Regions from separate parts of the Glutamicibacter protophormiae genome, predicted to be linked through region 1. Evidence: riboswitches for the same ligand, from Rfam matches in the RefSeq annotation. Region 1 holds a riboswitch; each other region holds the start of a gene.
The links. Region 1 has a riboswitch for S-adenosylmethionine ahead of JQN66_RS01380 (ABC transporter ATP-binding protein). Riboswitches for the same ligand answer to the same signal wherever they lie in the genome.
Positions count from the first base shown of each region.

Region 2: linked by a shared signal. The riboswitch ahead of JQN66_RS14225 (OsmC family protein) and the one ahead of JQN66_RS01380 (ABC transporter ATP-binding protein) in region 1 are both predicted to bind S-adenosylmethionine.
Region 3: linked by a shared signal. The riboswitch ahead of JQN66_RS03165 (hypothetical protein) and the one ahead of JQN66_RS01380 (ABC transporter ATP-binding protein) in region 1 are both predicted to bind S-adenosylmethionine.

Region 1 is NZ_CP069806.1:272,886-279,682, forward strand. Features, by position in the region: gene JQN66_RS01375 (aliphatic sulfonate ABC transporter substrate-binding protein) at 1-920, opposite strand, end outside; gene JQN66_RS01380 (ABC transporter ATP-binding protein) at 1,004-1,825, opposite strand; SAM riboswitch class I at 1,831-1,932, opposite strand; SAM riboswitch class I at 2,199-2,289, shown strand; gene JQN66_RS01385 (acyl-CoA dehydrogenase family protein) at 2,307-3,650, shown strand; gene JQN66_RS01390 (LLM class flavin-dependent oxidoreductase) at 3,724-5,142, shown strand; gene JQN66_RS01395 (COG4315 family predicted lipoprotein) at 5,238-5,753, opposite strand; gene ggt (gamma-glutamyltransferase) at 5,949-6,797, opposite strand, start outside.
Region 2 is NZ_CP069806.1:3,032,213-3,039,009, reverse strand. Features, by position in the region: gene JQN66_RS14230 (cytochrome P450) at 1-734, opposite strand, end outside; gene JQN66_RS14225 (OsmC family protein) at 852-1,403, opposite strand; SAM riboswitch class IV at 1,435-1,556, opposite strand; gene JQN66_RS14220 (DEAD/DEAH box helicase) at 1,706-4,930, shown strand; gene JQN66_RS14215 (MarR family winged helix-turn-helix transcriptional regulator) at 5,021-5,464, opposite strand; gene JQN66_RS14210 (N-acetylglucosamine kinase) at 5,723-6,634, shown strand; gene JQN66_RS14205 (bifunctional 3-phenylpropionate/cinnamic acid dioxygenase ferredoxin subunit) at 6,732-6,797, shown strand, end outside.
Region 3 is NZ_CP069806.1:638,869-645,665, reverse strand. Features, by position in the region: gene JQN66_RS03190 (PucR family transcriptional regulator) at 1-893, shown strand, start outside; gene JQN66_RS03185 (APC family permease) at 960-2,489, opposite strand; gene JQN66_RS03180 (hypothetical protein) at 2,624-3,049, opposite strand; gene JQN66_RS03175 (helix-turn-helix domain-containing protein) at 3,197-3,760, opposite strand; gene JQN66_RS03170 (DinB family protein) at 3,960-4,559, shown strand; SAM riboswitch class IV at 4,634-4,747, shown strand; gene JQN66_RS03165 (hypothetical protein) at 4,764-5,030, shown strand; gene JQN66_RS03160 (VIT1/CCC1 transporter family protein) at 5,086-6,189, shown strand; gene JQN66_RS03155 (LOG family protein) at 6,259-6,797, opposite strand, start outside.

The sequences.
Region 1 (6,797 bases):
CTTGCAACGAGGGTTGGCGCGATATTGCCCAGGACCTTGGTGAAGGACTCGCCCGGCACCGTGCCGACATCCAGGTTGGAACGCTCAGTGATTACGGTCTGGGCAACTTCGGTGTCCAAGCCCGCAACTTCGGCGAGAATTTCTGCGGTTTCGTCCGGGTTTGCAACAGCCCACTCTCGGGCCTTTTCATACGAGTCGACAACCAACTGCGCCAGTTCCGGGCTTTCCTCGATGAAGTCGGCCCGTGCATTCAGTGCACCATAGGTGTTGTAATCGAGGTTGCGGTGGAACAGCTTGGCCCCATCTTGCTCGGCGGAAGCCATGATGGGATCAAGACCCGACCATGCGTCAACCGAGCCATTTGCCAGTGCGGTGCGACCGTCCGCGTGCTGGACATTCTGCAGCGTGATGTCCTTCTCGCTCAGCCCTGCTTCCTCCAATGTTTGCAGCAAGAAGAAGTATGGGTCGGTTCCCTTGGTAGCGGCAACAGACTTGCCCTTCAAATCTGCAGGAGTGGTGATCTTCGAATCCTTGTTGACCACCAATGCCGCCCATTCAGGCTGCGAGTAGAGCGAGATGGTCTTGATCGGCGAGCCGTTGGAGCGGGCCAGCAGTGCGGCGGATCCTGCGGTGGAGCCGACCTGAACTGCGTCTGCGCGCAGCGCTTCGTTGGCCTTGTTCGATCCGGCGGACTGGATCCATTCGACGGTGACTCCCTGCTCCTTGGCTGCCGCATCCAGCCATCCCTTTTCCTTGAGAACTAGGCTCAGCGGGTTGTAGGTGGCAAAGTCGATGGACAGCGTCTTGCCGTCGCCTGCGGCCGAAGCGTTTTCGCCGGCGCAGCCTGACAGTGCAACGGCGCCAACTGCCAAGGCTGCGAGAGACAATGCGGTGCGACGGGTGAAGTGGTTTGCGAGCATGAGAATTCCTTGATTTGTGCGTGCGAGTGCAGCGGCCGCGAAAGTGCAGCCGTTGAAGAGAAAGTGCGTCGGCGAAGCTGGCGCTAGTGGTTTGTGGCGTCTACGCCCAGAAGGCCAAGGAGCCTTGCCCGGTTGGCAACGAACTGCTCGTTGCTGTGGCTACGGGGGTGGGGAGCCTCCAGCCGGAGGTCTTCAATGACCGTTGCCGACTGCTGGTCGTTACGACGTCCAAGAACCACAACGCGATCGGCGAGAGTCAAAGCTTCGTCGACATCGTGGGTCACCATCAATACGGTCGTTGGGAACGATGCATGGATCGACAGCAGTAAGTCCTGCATTTTCAGGCGGGTCAGAGCATCTAAAGCGCCAAATGGTTCATCGAGCAGCAGCACGCCAGGGCGGCGTGCCAGCGCCCTGGCAAGGGAAACCCGCTGTGCCATGCCACCGGAAATCTCGCGTGGCCGCAGGTCGGCCGCGTGGCTCAGTCCGGTCAGCTCCAGAAGCTGGTCAATGAGTTCGTTGCCTTCCAGCCTGCTGGTTCCCGGAGCCAGTCCGAGCGAGATGTTCTCTCGCACCGAACGCCAGGGAAGCAATCGCGGTTCTTGGAATGCTACCGCGCAAAGTTCGTTGATGTCGTTGACTTCCCGGACGCCGGTGAAGACCGCGCCACTCGAAGGGTGATCCAGACCTGAAACCGAACGCAGGAGTGTTGACTTGCCGCAGCCGCTGGCACCGAGGATCGCCACGACTTGGCCTGCATCGATGTGCAGGTTGACGTCCGCGAGAACTGTGCGCTGTTCATTCTTTGTGGTGAACGTACGCGAGACATTTCGGAAGTCGACGGGCAGTGCGGTGGACGTGCTGGTGCTGTCGGCGGTCTGAGGCAGGGCGAAGGCAGTGGCCATGATCATCTCCATCGGTCCTGGCGGTAGCACCGGCCGGGAATCCTAGGATTCAACGGTGGTTGCTGCGGCGTCATAGAGCCAGATCTCTCGGCCGCTCGGGATGGTTACAGGTCTATTACATGCATTCGAACGATTTCATTGCAAATCCTGCGTAACATGAAAAATCTTCGATATGACCGCGCGAGCTGTGGGATATTTCGTTATTTATTTCATTGAATGACGGTTTGATCGATTTTTACCCTCCATGCTTGGGTCATCTTCGGCGGTTCACCGCATAGAGCACCCGTCGGGTTCTGCAACAGCAAGTCTTTCGGCGACAAAATATGACTTCGGGGCTTGGAATCGCCCGTTTGTTACGGCTACAAATGATTACGACCCATCCAGAGCGGCTGAGAGATCTGGCTCCACGACGCCGCAGCAACCACCTTTAGCCGGGACGGTGCTACCGCCAGGATCGATGGAAAGAATCGAGGACTTTTTTATGTCTTTTGGCGCACCCCAAAACAATCTCGAGGTGGACTTCAACACGCTGAGCACGCCGGGAGCCGGCAATGCGCTGGAGCTCGATGAATTCACCGAAGAGCGTCCGACCCGCCAGTTGCTCAAGGTGACTCCCGGTCCGGGAGCCGACGAAGACTACGAGCGCCTCGCCGCGATTTTCCGTCCGGTGTTCGCCCAGATTGCCGCCGGAGCCAAGGACCGGGACCGCAACCGCATCTTGCCCTTCGAGCAGGTGGGGTTGCTGAACCGCGAGCGTTTCGGGGCGTTGCGCCTTCCGGTCGCCAACGGCGGCCACGGTGCCAGACTCAGCGACGTCTTCCGCCTGCTGATCGAACTTTCCGAGGCGGATTCCCACATCGGGCAGCTCTGGCGTGCGCACATCGCCTTCGTCGAAGACGTGCTGCGCCTGCAGGACGAGCAGCTGAAGGCCAAGTGGTTTGCGCGCATCGCCGCCGGGCAGATTGTCGGCAACGCCTACACCGAAAACGGCGGGAACGCCCTGGGCGCTCTGAACACCAAGGCCAGCCAGGTCGACGGGCGCTGGGTGGTCAACGGCGAAAAATACTACTGTACCGGCACCATCTTCGCGGATTGGACCACCGTCGCGGTGGCCCACCCGGACCGCCCCGGCCGGCAGATTGCCGTGGTCTCGACCCAGCACAGCGGGGTGAAGATCCTTGACGACTGGGACGGCTTCGGCCAGGGGTTGACCGGCACGGGGACCACCGAGTTCCACCAGGTTCCGGTGGACAGCTTCATGCCGGAGGATCCCAACGACCCCGAGGCTTCGATTTTCCAGCTGGTGCTCATGGCGGTGCAAGCAGGCATCGGCCGCGCGGCGCTGAACGACATGCGCAGTTCCGTGCAGACGCGCACCCGCAGCTTCACCACCGGCACCGGCGTGCCGGTGCACCGCGAGCCGCAGGTGCTGCAGCTGGTGGGGGAGGTCTCCGCCGAAGTCTTCGCCGCGGATTCCGTGGTCATCGGCGCCGTGCTGGAGGTCGAAGCGGCGCTGGCCGATGCGCACCTGAATGCGGAGGAGCGTTTCGCGGTCTGCGAGCTGGCAGCCAACCGGGCGCAGGCCATCGTGCAGCCGCTGGTCATCAGCGCCACGAGCAAGCTGTTCGACGGGCTGGGCGCCTCGTCCACCCGCAGCAGCTGCAACATGGACCGGCACTGGCGCAATGCGCGCACCATCGCCACCCACAACCCGGCCATCTACAAGGCGCGCATCGTGGGGGACTACGAGATCAACGGGGTCCAGCCCCAGCGGCTCTCGGTCACCGGCGAGCTGTCCGCACCCACCCAGAACCACGCCGGCTAGCGGCCGCAGCGCCGCGCACCCGCCAGACTTCCACTTCTCAACCACTTCTCAACCACGAACAAGGGGCACATCCATGAGCGAGAACCAGCCTGCGAATCCGAAGCGCGAGATCCTTTTCAACGCCTTCGACATGAACTGCGTCGCGCACCAGTCTCCGGGCCTGTGGCGCCACCCGAAGGACAAGGCCGCCGACTACAAGACCATCGGCTACTGGACCCACCTGGCCAAGGTGCTGGAAAAGGGCAAGTTCGACGGGCTGTTCATCGCCGACGTGCTGGGCACCTACGACGTGTACAACGGCACCAACGAGTCCCCGCTGCGCACCGGTGCCCAGGCCCCGGTGAACGACCCGTTCCTGCTGGTCTCCGCCATGGCCGCGGTGACCGAGAACCTGGGCTTCGGCGTCACCGCCGGCACCGCCTACGAGCATCCGTACCCGTTCGCCCGCCGCCTGGCCACCCTGGACCACCTGACCAACGGCCGCGTGGGCTGGAACGTGGTCACCGGCTACCTGCCCTCGGCCGCCCGCAACATGGGCCAGGAAGACCAGATGGAGCACGACGAGCGCTACAACCACGCCGACGAGTACCTCGAAGTGGTCTACAAGCTGCTCGAAGGCTCGTGGGAAGACGACGCGGTGCAGGCCGACAAGGAAACCGGCGTCTACACCGACCCGGCCAAGGTGCACTCGATCAACCACGAAGGCAAGTACTTCAAGGTCCCGGGCATCGCGATCACCGAGCCGAGCACCCAGCGCACCCCGGTCATCTACCAGGCCGGCACCTCGCCGCGCGGCCTGAAGTTCGCCGCGCAGAATGCGGAAGCGGTCTTCGTGACCAGCCCGACCCGCGAAATGCTCAAGGACACCGTCACCAAGATCCGCGACCACGCCGAAGCCGCCGGCCGCGACCGCTACGACATCAAGATCTTCGCGATGCAGACCATCATCACCGCCGAGGACTCGGCCGCAGCCCAGGCCAAGTACGAGGACTACAAGTCCTACGCGGACATCGAGGGCGCGATGGTGCTGATCTCCGGCTGGATGGGCATCGACTTGTCCACCTTCAACCCGGACGAGGTCATCGGCGCCGACGTGAAGTCCAACGCCATCCAGTCCTCCGTGGCCACCTTCCAGAAGGCCAGCGGCGACGAGGGCAACCCGTGGACCGTACGCCAGCTGGCCGAGTGGGTCGGCGTGGGCGGCTTCGGCCCGATCACCGTGGGCTCCGGCGCCGAGGTGGCGCAGAAGTTGATCGACTGGGTGGACTACACCGACGTGGACGGCTTCAACCTGGCCTACGCCATCACCCCGGGCACCTTCGAGGACATCGTGGAGTACGTGGTGCCTGAGCTGCAGGCCCGCGGCGCGTACAAGACCGAATACGCCGACGGTTCGCTGCGCAACAAGCTGTTCGGCGCGGGCGACCACGTCAAGGACACCCACCGCGCGGCGCAGTTCAAGGTCTCCAACCGCCTGGCCACCCAGGTCTAGGACCAAAGCGCTACCGCAGCCAACCGGCCCCGCCGCCCTGGAAAGGGCGGCGGGGCCGGTCGGCAAGCCAACCTGCGGCGTGCCTGCGGGCGTGGTCAGTGGATCGGCACGCCCGCGCTGTCCACAACCCACCACACGTCGCTGACGGCCTGGCCCTTGGTGTCGCCGGGCTTGCTGTCCGAAACGTAGTAGTACATCGGCCAGCCGTTCAGCGTCAGCTGCGGCTTGCCGTCGGTGCCGGTGATGGTGCCCAGCTTCCCGGTGATGCCCTTGGCATCGCTCAGCGAGGCAGGCCCCGAGGGGACCGGGGGCCACAAGTCGAGGCAGCCGCCGGTGCAGGAGGAGGCGCCCGAGTTCTGCGTGTCCTCGTCGAACTGGTAGATGCTCATGCCCCGCTGGTCGGTGGCGATGCTGCCCAGCTCGGTCTGCCGCATTTCCAGGATTGCGCCGTTTTCCTTGAGATTCGGCACCGGGCTGCTGTTGGTGTTGGGCACCCCGTAGTTCGACGTGCCTGAAGTGTCCTGGGTGGAACCGTTCTGGCCGGAGCATCCGGTCAGAACCAGCGTTAATGCCGCGGTGAGGACCGCGGCTGTCGAAAATGCCTTGCCCATGATCGTGCTCCTTGTTCGTCCTGGTTCCTCCCGCAGCGCCGGGGCGGAAGGGTGGAAAACCGTACAAGGTGAGAACGAGACAGCGCCCTTCCGGGTTCAGCGTCCCCGGGAGTTTTTCTGTTCCAGCCTCCCGCTGCCGAAAAGCCGGGCCCGCGCCCAGTCCATGACGCGGACGGAGCGCGAGCCGCGGCCGGGCTACTTGGCCGGCTTCACCACCATGGCGGATCCGCCGCCGCGGCGGGTGGGTTCTGCCGCCGCGGTGAGCTTGCCGTTGGCATCGACTTCCACGGCGGCCACCGCACCGATTTCCGCCTGCGGGGTGAAGGAATCCCCGGCCGGGGTCAGTTTGTGCCCGAAGGCCTCCAGTGCGGAACCGTAGGCGGTGATGAACTCCGGTTCGGCGGTGACGGCCGCGGTGTTGCGCTGCGAGGCGCGCGGGGCGGCGATGGCCTGGCCGAGGTCCATGCCCAGGTCGATGCGGTTGACCAGGGTCTGCAGCACCGTGGTGATGATGGTCGAGCCGCCCGGGGATCCGATGGCCAGCGCCGGCTCGCCGTCGCGCAGCACGATGGTCGGAGCCATGGAGGAGCGCGGGCGCTTGCCCGGGTCGATGCGGTTTGGATCCTCGGGGTTGTACACCGTGGAGAAGTCGGTCAGCTCGTTGTTCAACAGGAACCCGCGCCCCGGCACCATCATGCCCGAGCCTCCGGTCTGCTCGATGGTCAGCGTGTAGGCGACCATGTTGCCCCAGCGGTCCACCACCGACAGGTGCGTGGTGGACACGTTTTCGGTGTCCTGCTCGTCAACCGGTACGCCGGTTTCCGCCGGGCACAGCCCGTCGAAGTTCTCGACGTCCCCGGGAGCCACCGGCTTGGCCGCCGCGCGTTCCGGGTCCAGCGCGCAGGCGCGTTCGGCGCCGAAGAGCTGGCTGGTCAAGGTCCTGGTCGGCACATCCACGAACGCCGGGTCGCCGACGAACTTGCCGCGGTCGGCATAGGCCAGCGCGGTGGCTTCCAGGTAGTGGTGCAGCGCGGACGGGGTCTG
Region 2 (6,797 bases), 1.1 Mb from region 1:
TCCCTGGCCTGGGACAGCAGATTAGCAAGGATGCCGACACTGGCCGAAATTGTGCTCAGTTCGCCTACTGTCCAATTGCGCAGCAGGCTGACCAGTTCCTCATCGGTCATCTTGCGGTCGTGGACCCGCTCGTTCATCAGACTGGTGGTTAGATCCCTAGGCGCGTTTTCTCCAGCACGGCGCCGGTCGCTCAGCAGTTGGCGGATGTAGCCGTCGAACTCCATGGCGATCTGCTTCATGGCAGTGTGGTTCTGCTCGCCGGTCGCAACAAGGTTCCTGATGGTCCAGCGGCGCAGCGGCTCCTCCAAGTCAGCAGGCCAGCCGAGAAAAGGACTTTGCCCCCGCAACGCATAGATTTCCGCGAAAATCTCGGAGAAGTTCAGCTTCTGCGCACGTGGCAAGGCATCAATCAATTCTGCGGCAATGCTGCGACACACCGGTTCGAATCTCTCCATGACCCCTGGGGTGAAGTACCGGTCATTGACCTGCCTGGAGATCGTGTGGTGAGGAGGGTTCATGCCGTTGGGCACCGTCAGACGGGCAGATACCGCATCGCTGAAACTTTCATGGTCGCCCAGAAGAGTGAGCACGTCCTCATGGCGGAGGATCGAATAGCCTAGGAAATCGCTATGGGCTACGGGGCATTGCAAGCGAAGCCGGTCGTAGGCAGCGATCTGGTTGGCGAGCGCTTCGGGATCCTTGGGGTCCCACTGGACAATTTCCTGCGCAGGCATGGCAGTTCTATCCGGTCCTTAGCCTTCGCAGTCAGCCTATGAGTGCCACACTGCGGAAACAAGACTCTGTGTACAGCATGGCGTCGCCCATGAAGCGGGCAACGCCATGCTGATCAGCTAGTTGTTCGAATCCAGAGAGATCTTGGTGCTCACCGGCACCGGGTTGGCGAACAGGTCCAGTACAGGGCAGTGGGCATCGACGGCCTGCCGCAGTTCATCGTAGCGTTCAGCGGATTCCGGGCCGGAGATCTGCACGTCCAGGTCTACCGAGGTGAAGCCCGGGCGGATCGACTTGTCGATGCCGAACAGGCCGCGTACATCCAGATTTCCGTTGGCCACGATCTTCACGTCGTCAACCTGGATATTCAACTGCTCGGCATAGAGGCGGTAGATAACCACTTGGCAGGAGATCAGGGCGCCCAGTGCATATTCGACCGGGCTCGCTGCCAGGTCGTCGCCGCCCAGGGCCGCAGGCTCGTCCACGGTGAAGGTGTGCTTTCCGGAGATGATGTTGCTGGCTACCGAACCGAAGCCCTCGCCCTGGACAATGAAGGTCAGCTTGGCGCTGTCCGGGGCGGTGGAGATGCGTTCGCCCCAGCCGGTGCCAGCCTGCTGCAGGCGGGCGGAGCGGTCTTCGGCAACGGAAATGGTGGAAGCTGCGGTAGACATGAGGAATTGATCCCCTTTCTGGCGCAAGGGGCGCCATCGCTTACGAACCTGTCTTTCAGGTCCGTCGAATCATCACCTGGAGCACCCCGCACAATGACGCGAATAGGGTTGCCGTCCAACCAGCCAGGGCTTGTGTGATTGGAACTCGTGATTCAGTAGTTACTTTTCTACCGGGTTTCTCCGGTGTTGGTAAATAGCAGTCTTCATGTTTCGTCACAGGGCAAACTGTCTGTCGCACCGATAGAATTGGGACTGAAATCCGCGCAGGCTCAGCGCGGCCGCCCACCCGAGAAGTTGCGTGTATGGATTACCAGCTAACACCCGTTGCCGCTCAGACACTAGTGACCGAGGAAGAATACGCCGCAGGTTGGGCTATCGCCAACGAGGGACAGGTATCCATCCACGACCGGAAACAGACCCCGGGAATGTCCGCCGTATTCGGCTGGGTGAATAATGCGTTCGTAGTGGTCCAGTTGTCGATCCAGGGTACGAATATCAGCTTCAGCAGTCGCTGCGATGCCCACGAAGGGGAGTACTCCTGCGAGCATGTCGCCGCTCTGCTCGTCGAGGCAACCCAGATCGACGGTGGGGGCTTCAGAGTTACGGATGCAGTAAGGCCACAAGATACTTGGAAGATGCCGCAGGTCGCGCAGTGGGAACGAACCCTGAAACGGCTGCTCCCACACGTTCCTGAGAGCAGTGAGTTCGAAGACGAGCTTGAAGAAGAGCCCTTGGGCCTCATCCTGAAGGTCGTTGCGGCCACCCGTTTTGGCAGGCCAAGCGTGCATCTCAATGCACGTCCCGCACGCAGGGGAGCGCGCAGCCCGTGGGTGCAGACCGGGGTGTCATGGCGCAAACTGCCTTTCGACGACCGCTTCGCCAAGGAACAGCGCCGCGCGGCCAACGAACTGGTCATGCTCAACGAGCGCGCACAACACGACCTGTACGGACATGTTTGGGATGCCACCGACTGGATCACCCTGAATAACCTTCCCGGCAAGGATCTGCGTGAAGCCTTCGAACGGATCAGGGAATCCGGGATCCACCTTGTCAACGGGAATGCCAGCAACCGCGCCGACGTGGCCCTAACCGATCTGGCCGGGTCCGCTTTCCTGGACCTGCGGCGCAGCGAGAGCGGCTTGACAGTTGAGGGCATCATCCGTGGGCCGAACGGCGAAACCGAGCATGTCCTGGCGTTGGGAAACCCTCCAACGCTGGTGGCCTACGCCGATAAACCCCTGGACAAAACCAAGGATCTTTCCATTGCCCCGCTGGATGAAGCCGTCGGCCAAGAGCTTAAGGATCTCATCAGCTCCGGTGCCATGGTGGTTCCGGCCGAAGACATCCAAGACTTCGAAGCCCGATTCCTGAATTCCCTCCGGCAGGTAGCGCCGGTGCGCAGCCAGGATGACAGTTACGAGGTGCCACAACCGGCGCGACCGGTCCTCCAGGTTCAGCTGGAACAAACCGAATCCGGTCTGGCTCTGCGTTTCACGTGGAACTATCCGCCCAAGTCACCGCGTCAAAAATCGGTTGAACGGGAAATCATTAACTCGGTTCAGGACAAGCTCGGAGGCGACGAGCCGCTGGGTAAGGCCACCAAAAATGGCGTGTTCCCTGCACAGGAGCTCACCAAGGACCAGGCTATCGAGTTCGTGATGTACCTTCTCCCGCTGCTGGAAGAACATCCGGACATCCAGATTCGCGGCAACGAAAGCCTGCCGAACTACACCCTGAATTCTGAACCTGCCACGGTAAGCATCGAAGCGGGGGAAAGTGCCGGGGACTGGTTCGACCTGTCGGTTGAGGTGTCCATCAACGGACTGAAGGTGCCTTTCGCTGAGTTGCTTTCTGCGCTGACCATGGGCGACGAATACCTGGTCCTCGAAGACATGACGGTGATTCCCATCGATGGACAGGAATTCCACCAACTGCGTCAGCTCGTGCAAGAAGCCGGTGAACTGGGCACCGTCTCCGGCAACAGCATTCGAATTCACCGGTTGAGCATCGACTGGTGGCAGGAACTGGTGGATCTGGGCATTATCGAAGCCCAGGAAAACCGATGGCTCCAGACCATGTCGGAACTGACTAACGGGGACCAGCTTGAGAAGATCAACCTCACCGATTCATTCACGGCTCAGCTGCGTCCCTACCAGGAACAGGGTGCCGCCTGGCTGAACTTCCTGCGTACGCATTCGTTGGGTGGGGTCTTGGCGGATGACATGGGCCTGGGCAAAACCGTGCAGCTGCTGGCCGGACTGGAACAGGCTCGCACGGAGGATCCCGAGCAGAAGTTCCTGGTGATCGCTCCGACCTCGGTCGTCGGAAACTGGGTCAACGAAGCCACGCGGTTCACCCCGCAGATGCGGGTGCAGTCCATTACCTCGACCGCAAAGAAGACGGGGCTGAGCATCTTGGAGCAGATCGGCGATGCCCAGCTGGTCGTTACCAGCTACGCCATCTTCCGGCTGTCATTCGAAGAATTCGAGGAAGCCGGGTTCTCGGTGCTGATTCTCGACGAGGCACAGCAGCTGAAGAACCATACCTCCAAGGGATATAAGCAGGCGCGCCAGCTCTCGGTTCCATGCAAGCTGGTGGTGACCGGTACCCCGATGGAAAACAACCTGATGGAGTTGTGGGCACTGGTCTCGCTGGCTGCACCCGGTCTGCTCGGTGGCCAGAAGGCATTCAAGGACAACTACCAGAAACAGATTGCCGACGGTGATTCGGAACGCCTTCAACGGCTGAAGAAGCGGCTTCGTCCGTTCGTCTTGCGCCGTACCAAGGAGCAGGTGGTCCCGGAACTTCCAGCCAAGACCGAGCAGGTCCTGGAAGTCGAGCTGGAACCCGCGCACCGCAAGGCCTATGACCGCCGCTTCCAGCGAGTGCGCCAGGAAGTCCTGGGACTGGTGGATGACGTGGATTCCAACCGATTCAAGATCCTGCAGTCATTGACCCTGCTCCGGCAGCTGGCGCTGGATCCTTCGCTGGTTGATGAGGGAACTGCGCCCAGCGCCAAGTTGGAGATGCTGCGCGAGCTGATGGCAGACGCAGTAGCCGAGGGGCACAAGATCTTGGTCTTCAGCCAGTTCACCAGCTTCCTGGGCAAGGCGAGGGACATTGCGGTGGAACTCGGAATCGACCACGGCTACCTGGACGGCGCGACCAGCGGTCCCAAGCGCAAGGACATGATTGACGGGTTCACCGACGGGCAATTCCCGGTCTTCTTCATTTCGCTAAAGTCCGGCGGCTTCGGCATCAACTTGACCACCGCCGACTACTGCATCTTGCTTGATCCCTGGTGGAATCCGGCGGCCGAAGCACAGGCTATCGACCGCGCGCACCGCATCGGCCAGACCAAGCCGGTGTACGTCTACCGACTGGTTGCCAAGGACACCATCGAATCAAAGGTGCTGGCTTTGCAAGCCAAGAAGACCCAGCTGTTCAACGACGTGCTGGGTGAGCAGTCGGATGCGGCGCAGTCCTCGGTACTGAGCGCGGATGACTTCCTGGCCTTGATGCAGTAGACCGGTTTCCTGCTGCACAGCGAAAGGCGGATTTCTGAACAAAAAATTTGATCAGAAATCCGCCTCCTGCATATTCAAGGTATGAAAGACCTACACGATGTCGTCGAAGGTCGAGTTGAGCCGGTGCATGAGATGGCCGAAGGCTTCCAGGTCGTCGTGGTCCCAGTCGCTGAGGTGGTTGCGCAATTGCTGGCGCAGCATGTCGCCGCTGGAACGCCATTTCTCGCGGGCCTCATCGGTGGCGGAAACCAGCTGGGCCCGACCGTCCTGCGGATCTGGCGCGCGGGAGACCAGCCCGATGGATTGCAGATGCTGAACCAACCGTGACACAGTCGCCTTGTCGAGGCGAAGTTTTTCGGCGAGCACACCCTGTTGCTGGGCGTCTTCGCGGATTACGACTGCAAGAAGTCGATATCCCTGATCCTGCAGTTCAGGATGGATGATTTTGGCGCGGCGAACCAGCATCTGGCGCGCACGAAACAACAGGGCGGTGAATTCGTCTTCCACCTTTTGCATCAACTGTTCTTCTTGCATGCTTTCTATTCTAAGATTTTTGACGGTGCCATGGCGTGATTGGGCGCAATTTGGTCAAAGGAATTAATTGTGCATCAATCATGAATTGCATTTGGCGGATCTGGATCATTCACCTTTTGCCGGTTTTCGCTCAGAACCATTGAGTACGGTGACCTTGGTTGTGCGGGAAAACCATGCGGGATTGCGGCGGCATGTTTCGAAGACTCGTCCTGCTAGGTGGGCATAGCCTATGAAAGACGACAGGGAGTTCGAAGAAAAATGTTCCACACGCAACTGGTTATCGACGGCGGACAAACCGAAACAAAGCTACGGATTATCCGCCAGAGTGACGTCTCGGAATTGCGCTTGCCCGGTGTCCAGACGCATCTGCCGGTTCTGCCCCAGCTGGCGGCCGCCATCGGGCACGCGGCAAATATCAGCGCGGCCGGGTTCGACGTCGTTTCCGTCGGCACCACCGGTCTGACCAAGGCCGAGCTGGACGCCGGGGAGCTCATGGCGATGCTGGAACCAGGAATGGCATCGGGTCTCAATCTGGCTCATGACTCGGTGTCAAGTTACCTCGGGGCATTGGGTGACCGGCCAGGGGCAGTGGTTGCCGCGGGTACCGGCGTAGTCACCCTCGCCGTAGGAGCCCGCACCACAGCCCGCGTGGACGGCTGGGGCAACATCATGGGGGATGCCGGCAGCGCCTACTGGATGGGGCAGCAGGCGCTGTCCGCGGTGATGCGCGCCCGCGACGGCCGCGGACCGCAGACGGCCCTGGGCATCGCCGTCAGGGACCGCTGGCCGGATCTCGAAGAAGCCTACATCCAGCTCCAGGCCGACCCGAACCGGATTGCGGTGGTGGCCTCCTTCGGCAAGGAGGTTTCCCTGCGCGCAGTGGACGATCCCGTCGCAGCCAGGATCTGCGAGCTCGCGGGCAGGGAACTGGCCCATTCGGCGGCCACCGCATTGCGCCGAACCGGACAGGAGGCCTCGCAACCCGCCGTGGCCTGTCTTGGCGGTGTGTTTGCCGGCGCGCAGGTCCGCGCGGCCTTCATCGCCGAGCTGGCGTTGCAGGTCCCCGGCGCGCAGCTGGCCGAACCTGCCGGCGAGGGGCTGGACGGCATCGCCATGATGGCCGAACTGCCGGAAAACCACCCGCTGAGGGCCATGATCTCTTCCATCTGAGCCACTCAGCCGGCACGGGGTGACCCTACTAATATGTGCATCGCCTCATGGAGTGACAAGATAGGTTTAGAACTATTTGCGCACCAAAGGAGTCACCGTGAGTTACCGTGTCGGTCCAGCAGACCAGTTGCCAGAAGGCGAAGCATTGCTGGTAGAGGCAAAA
Region 3 (6,797 bases), 370 kb from region 1:
CCACCTTCGGGATCAACGGCCAGGCCGTGGTGCTGTACCCGATCTTGGCCGGGACCCGGATCCACGGATTCCTCGGCGTCGGCTCCGGGCGCACGCTGACCAAGGCCGACCGGCAGATCATCATGACGGTGTGCATGCTGCTGTCGCTGCGCGCCCGCCAGCGCGAGCTGATGGTCAGCACGAATGCGGCCCTGGGCACAGCCACCGCCAAGCTATTGCTGCACGGGCAGCCGGAATCCGCCCGGCTGGTCGCGGAGGAAGCCGGAATGGACGAGCTTCCCTCCCGCGTCAGGGTTTTGGCGCTGTCCCTGGATGGGGAGACCGAGGTCCGCACCGTGATCCAGGCGCTGGGTGCGCTGCCAGCAGGCGCCGCGTTGCCGCCGGTGGCCGAGGCGGCCGCACGCTGCCAGCTGCGCTTCACGGACGACGGGGTGCTCTACCTGCTGCTGGACGAGGCGCAGCTGGGCAAGACCTCCGCCGCCGCTCCGGGGCAGGACCCGGAGCCCAGCGCCGGGGACACCGCCCGGAACCTGCGCGCGGTGCTCTCGGCCCCGCTCACGCTGGCCGAGCTGCCGGCCAACCTTCCGGCGCTGCGCCAGAACCTGTCCGGGGCCCCGGCCGGGGAGCTGTCCGATGCCGGGGCGGACTTCGATGCCAGCGCGCAGACCTGGGTGGAGGCGCTGGCAGCGTACACCCGGGCCGATCTGCTTTCGGCCGTCACCCAGTACCTGCGGCATCGCGGGCATTGGGAAGATGCCTCGCGGGCGCTGGGCATCCACCGCAATTCGCTGCGCCACCGCATCACCGTGGCCGGGGACCTGCTGGGCATCGATCTGGACGACCCGGACGTCTCGGCCTCGCTCTGGCTTGCCCTGCGCCGCAACAAGGGATAGGCCGGCCGCCGGGCCCCGGGACGCAGGCAAGCCCCGACCTTGCGGTCGGGGCTTGCCTGTTGGTTTCTAGCGTTTCGCGTTGGTCGCCTGCCGGCGGCGGCCCCGGCGGGAGGTCGCGGCCACGTCGTCGGGCCCGACGGCACCCAGCTTGGATTGCTGGCGGATGCTGATCAGGTGCAGCAGCTCTTCCTCGGCATGCTCACCGGGCTGGACCCCGCGGGGCACCCGGAACAGGAAGAACATTCCCAGCAGCCACCAGGCTCCGAACAGCGCCCACGGCTGCCAGGTGATCGCCGCCGGCATGCCCGGCAGGTACAGGGAGATCAGGCCGGCGCAGAAGAGCACCGACAGGACGCCGATGACCTGGCCGAAGTTGCCCTTGCCGCCGATGCGCAGCGGGCGCGGCATCTGCGGTTCGCGGCGGCGCAGGATGAGGAAGGCTACGCCGACCAGCAGGTAGGCCATCACGATGGACGGCGAGCCGGAGTCGACCAGCCAGCCCAGCATCGCGGTGCCGAAGAACGGCGCCAGGATCGACAGCCCGCCGATGAACAGCAGCGCATGATGCGGGGTGCGGTACTTCGGATGCAGCTGGGCGAACCAGCGCGGCAGCATCCCGGACTGGGCCATCGCGTACATCAGCCGCGAGGCGCCCATCAGCAGCGAGTTCCAGGAGGTCAGGATGCCCGCGATGCCGCCGGCGATCAGGATCTTGGCCATGACCTCGGAGTTGAACAGCGCGCCCATGGCGTCGGCGGTGGCCAGGTCGGAACCGGCGAGCGCGGCCGGGCCCAGGCCGGAGGAGGTTGCCAGCACCACCATCACGTACCAGGCGGTGGCGATCAGCACGGAGATGATCACGTACTTGCCGATCTTGCGCGGCGGGATGTCGCATTCCTCGGCGGACTGCGGGATGACGTCGAAGCCGACGAACATGAACGGAACAACGATCATGACGCCGAAGAATCCGGCCAGCCCGTTCTCGAAGAACGGTTCCATGTTGCGGGTTTCGCCGCCGGCGAAGGACCCGGTGAGCAGCATTGCGCCGATGATGAACAGGAAGATCACCACGAAGGTCTGCACCACGCCGGCGGTCTTGATGCCGCGGATATTGATCCAGGTGATCACCACGGCACCCAGCACGCCCACCAAGGCCCAGGTCAGGTAGACCTCGGAGCCGGCGATGTCCCAGAGCTTGATCTGCGAGAGGTTGGGGAAGATGTACTGCACCGATTTGGGCAGCGCGACCGCTTCGAAGGCGACGATGGTGATGTAGCCGCCGACGATGGCCCAGGATCCGGCGAAGGACCAGCGGGCTCCCATGGCGCGCAGCAGGTAGTTGTGCTCTCCGCCGGCCTTGGGCATTGCCGCGACGAGCTCGGCGTAGGTCAGGCCGACCACGGCCATGATGCCGCCGCCGACCAGCATGGCCAGCGAGGCGCCGATCGGGCCGGCGGTGGTGATCCAGTCACCGGTGAGCACTACCCAGCCGAAGCCGATCATGGCTCCAACGCCGATGGCCAATGCATCCCACTTGCCGAGAACCTTTTTGAGTCCCTGCTCAGTGCCTTGTTGGTTCGCCGCTGCTCGCGTCATGCCAACCCCTTTCAAGATGATGATGTGGATCACACTACGAAAGAGGTGGGGAGAATTCTTTGGATAAAAGAACCAAAGTGGAGGTCGAAAGATCTAAAAAGAATCTGGGCGGCTAGCCGGCGACGAACCTCTGATTAGGCCTTTTGCTTGGATCCGGCGCCCTTGACCAGCGCCCGGTCGACTTCGTGAATTCCCAGGCAGAATCCGACCGAAAGGATGAGCGACTTGATGGTCAGCTCGCTGATGTCGTCGGGAACGTAGACCAGCTGCACCGGCCCGGCCAAGATGATCAGGACCAGCGCCCAGATGTTGTAGGCCCAGGAGGTCTTTGCTTCCATCATCTGCGGGTGCCGCGCCCGGCGGCGGACCGTGCGCACGGTCAGCACGATGATGACGACCGCGAGGATGGCGGCGCCGAGGAAAAAGAAGTTGCGCTGGGTTCGCAGCCACGCCAGGGTCGAGCCGACCAGGATGCCGGCCAAGGCCGAAGCCCACCAGCTGATGGAGCGCAATTCGTGCGGCGTGGTCTCCGAGCTTCCGGTGGATTTACCAGTCGCCATTGCGCTCCTTCCCGTTTTCACTAGCCCGCCTGCGTTGACAGGCACTATTCCAAGAATACGCGGTGCATTGGCCAGACGTGAACGCGGGCCCTCCTCCCGGCGTGCGCCGCCCGGGCAGCCGCGCCGCGCTCGGGGCGTGGCCGCTGCTCAGAGAATCAGGGTCCAGAGCACCACGGCGGGTTCGTCCCCGGGGTTTTCCCAGCTGTGCGGTTCGCGCCCCGGGAACGTCATGGTGTCCCCCGCGGCGAGCTCGACCCGCTGCTCGGGAAGCACCAGCGTGAACACCCCGGAGGCCACGTGCAGCACTTCGAGTTCGCAGTCCACCGAATACAGCTCAGCCTCTCCCCTGCCGCGCGGTTCCACCTCGGCGCGAATGACCTGGACGCGCTTTTCGCCGCGCGGGGTGACCAGCTGCTCGGTGATCCCCGAGCCGCCCAGCGAAATCCTCGGCGCCTCGCCCAGGCGCACCAAGGTGGTGTCGGGGACCTCGAACAGGGTTCCGACCTCGATACCCAGCACCTCGCAGAGCTTGAGCAGCGTGGAGACCGACGGGCTGGTCAAATCCCGTTCGACGCGGGAAAGAAAACCCTTGGTCAGCCCGGACAGCTCGGCGACCTGGTCGATCGTCATGCGCTGCTGCTGGCGGATGCCGCGCAGTCGTGCACCGATGTTGATTGATGAGCCTGAGGGTTCAACGGGCAGAGCTTTCATCAGTGGGGCACCTGAACCTGTTCTCTCGGAGGATGGGCAGCGACTGCGGGCGCGTTCTCCTGCCGGCCGTTGCGCGCCCCAGTTTACCAATACGCAACATCCGTCCAGCCTGAACGGAAGATTATGACACCTTTCGGGCAGGCTTCCCGTTGGCTGGATCCGGTATCCGCCGGCCGGGGCCCGCGCCTACACTCGATCCATGGACTCCACCCCGAACAGCACCGCCGCCCGGCTGCGGGAATACCTGAACGATGCGCGCCAGGCGGTGATCTTCAAAAGCGGGCAGCTCACCGAGGAACTGGCCCGCCGGCCCATGACCGCCACCGGCACCCACATCCTGGGGGTCGTGCACCACCTGGCCATCACCGAGTACGGCTATTTCGGGTTGTGCCTCAACCGACCGGTAGACGACCCCTACGCGCGGAAGATGTTGGAGCTCGATGACCCGCAGGCGGATTTCATCCCTCCGGCAGATTTCTCCGCACAGCAGGTCATCGACCTCTACCAGCGGGCCATCGAGTTCGCCGACGCAGGGTTCGACAAGCTCGAGCTCGCTTCCCCGGCCGAAGTCCCCTGGTGGGTCCGCCACCGGCAGACCACCCTTGAGCGCCTGATGGTGCACATGATCGCCGAGACCTCGCGCCATGCAGGCCATCTGGACATCGTGCGCGAACTGCTGGACGGGCAGGTCGGGCTGCGCCCCGAAGCCCCGAACCTGCCGGACTACACGGCCCGGCAATGGCAGGAGCAGCGGGACCGGCTGCAGCAGGCCGCCGACTCGAAGCGCGGCAGCGGCTAGGGCGTTGCCCGGCGGTCATATTACGGAACGGAACTTCACTGCTTAATCGCGCGAAGGTAGCATCGACAGTGTTGCTTCACGAGACGCGGCGCCAAGCTCCGACTGGCCGCGCACCAACCCCAGGTTCATGGGTGGTTCGGATGAAGAAGCGGTCCGGGCATCAACCGATGCACGGGCAAGAGCTCAGCGAGAGTTGTCCCTGCCATGGCATTTTCCGTCCTCCCCATTATCGATCTGCAAACCGGCCAGGTGCAGTTCACGGTGCAGGGCCGCTGGCACACCCGCTATATCGCCGATCCCGCGCATCTTGAACGGCTGGTCTCCCGCTCCTCCCGGCGCCCGGTGTTCGATCCCCGAGCTGGGGAGCTGGTGGTGTTCGTGGCGGCCGCCGGACAGCCGGACGGGCGCAGGTGCGCTTTTAGGCTTGCCAAATTCCCCGGCACCATCGCACTGGCTAGAGTGAGAGGCTGAACAGAACCCCGGGTTTCGTTGAGAAATCCCAAGCCGTAGGAGAGTCATCCTCGTGATGCCGCAACACCCCGCGACGCAGCCCACCCCCGCCCAGATCCGCCGCTGGCGCAAGTACGTTGCGGACGAGGTCGCCGAAGGCGCGATCTACCGCGCGCTGGCCCGAAGGAAGACCGGACAGGAAAAGCAGATCCTGCTGGGCCTGGCCGCGGCCGAGGAACGCCACGAGGAATACTGGCGCACCAAGCTCGGCGAGCATGCCCGCCCGGTACGGCCCTCGCTGCGCCGCAGCTTCCTGCGTTTCCTGGCGCTGAGCTTCGGCTCGGTGTTTGTGCTGGCGCTGGCCCAGCGGGCCGAAAGCAGCACCCCCTATGCGACCGATGCCGATGCCTCCCCGCAGATGGCCGCCGACGAGCAGGTCCATGAGGAAGTCGTCCGCGCCTTGGCCACCGCCGGCCGCGCGCGGCTGTCGGGCAACTTCCGCGCCGCAGTCTTCGGCGCCAACGACGGCCTGGTTTCCAACCTGGCCCTGGTTATGGGCATCGGTGCGACCGGCGTTTCCTCCGGGCTGGTGCTGTTCTCCGGCATTGCCGGCCTGCTGGCCGGTGCGCTGTCCATGGCCGCGGGCGAATACGTCTCGGTGCGCTCCCAGCGCGAGCTGCTCACCGCCTCGCGCCCCACCCAGGTGACGTTGACCGCCGCTCCGGACCTGGATCTGGACGCCAACGAACTGGTGCTCATCTACAAGGCCCGCGGCATGACCGACGAGGACGCCGAGCACCGCGCCGCCGAACGCATGGGCCTGTTCACCTGCGACTGCAACCCGTCCTTCTCGCTGAACCCGGAAGCCCGGGCCGAAGAACTGGAGAACGAGCACGAGGAACTGGGCTCGGCCACCGGCGCCGCGGCGACTTCCTTCTGCCTGTTCGCCTCCGGCGCGGTCATTCCGATCCTGCCGTACATCTTCGGCATGTCGGGCCTGGCCGCGATCATCACCTCGGTGCTGCTGGTCGGCGCCGCGCTGATGATCACCGGCGGCATCGTCGGGCTGTTGTCCGGGGCTTCGCCGATGAAGCGCGGCCTGCGCCAGCTGGCCATCGGCTGGGGCGCCGCCGCCGTCACCTACTGCCTGGGCCTGCTGTTCGGCACCAACGTCGCCTGAGCCCCGCTGGCCCCGTCAGCCAGTCCCCCGGCCGTCGCCTGATCCATCAGGAGGCGGCCGCTTCCGTTCTCAAAACCTGGTGCGCCGGCGCAGCGACTGCATGCCGCCGATGAATTCCACTGCCTCGTCCACCGAATCGACCAGCGCGATCTTGTCCTCCATGGTCTGCTCGGCGGCCAGCGCCTTGAGCAGCTGCCAGGCCGGCAAGGTGCGGGTCCAGTGCTCGCGGCCGACCAGCACCAGCGGCACCACCCTGGCCCCGGTGGCGTAGTAGTTCTCGCAGGCGTCCTGGAAGATCTCCTGCACCGTGCCGGCGGATCCAGGCAGCACCACGATCCCGCCGTTGGACTGCTCCAGCAGCAGCGCTTCGCGGGTCGAATTGGCGAAGAACTTGGCGATGTGCGTGGCGAACAAGTTCGGCGGCTCGTGCCCGAAGAACCAGGTCGGCACCCCCAGCGACGTGCGTTCCGAGGGGAAGCGGGCCTTCACGGCGAGCGCGGTGCGCGCCCAGCCGGTGCGCCGGCGGATCGCATCCGGCTCGGCGGCCAGCATCTGCAGGGCCGTGGAGACCTCCGCCGGCCCGTAGTCGGCCAGCCACGCCCCGGCGT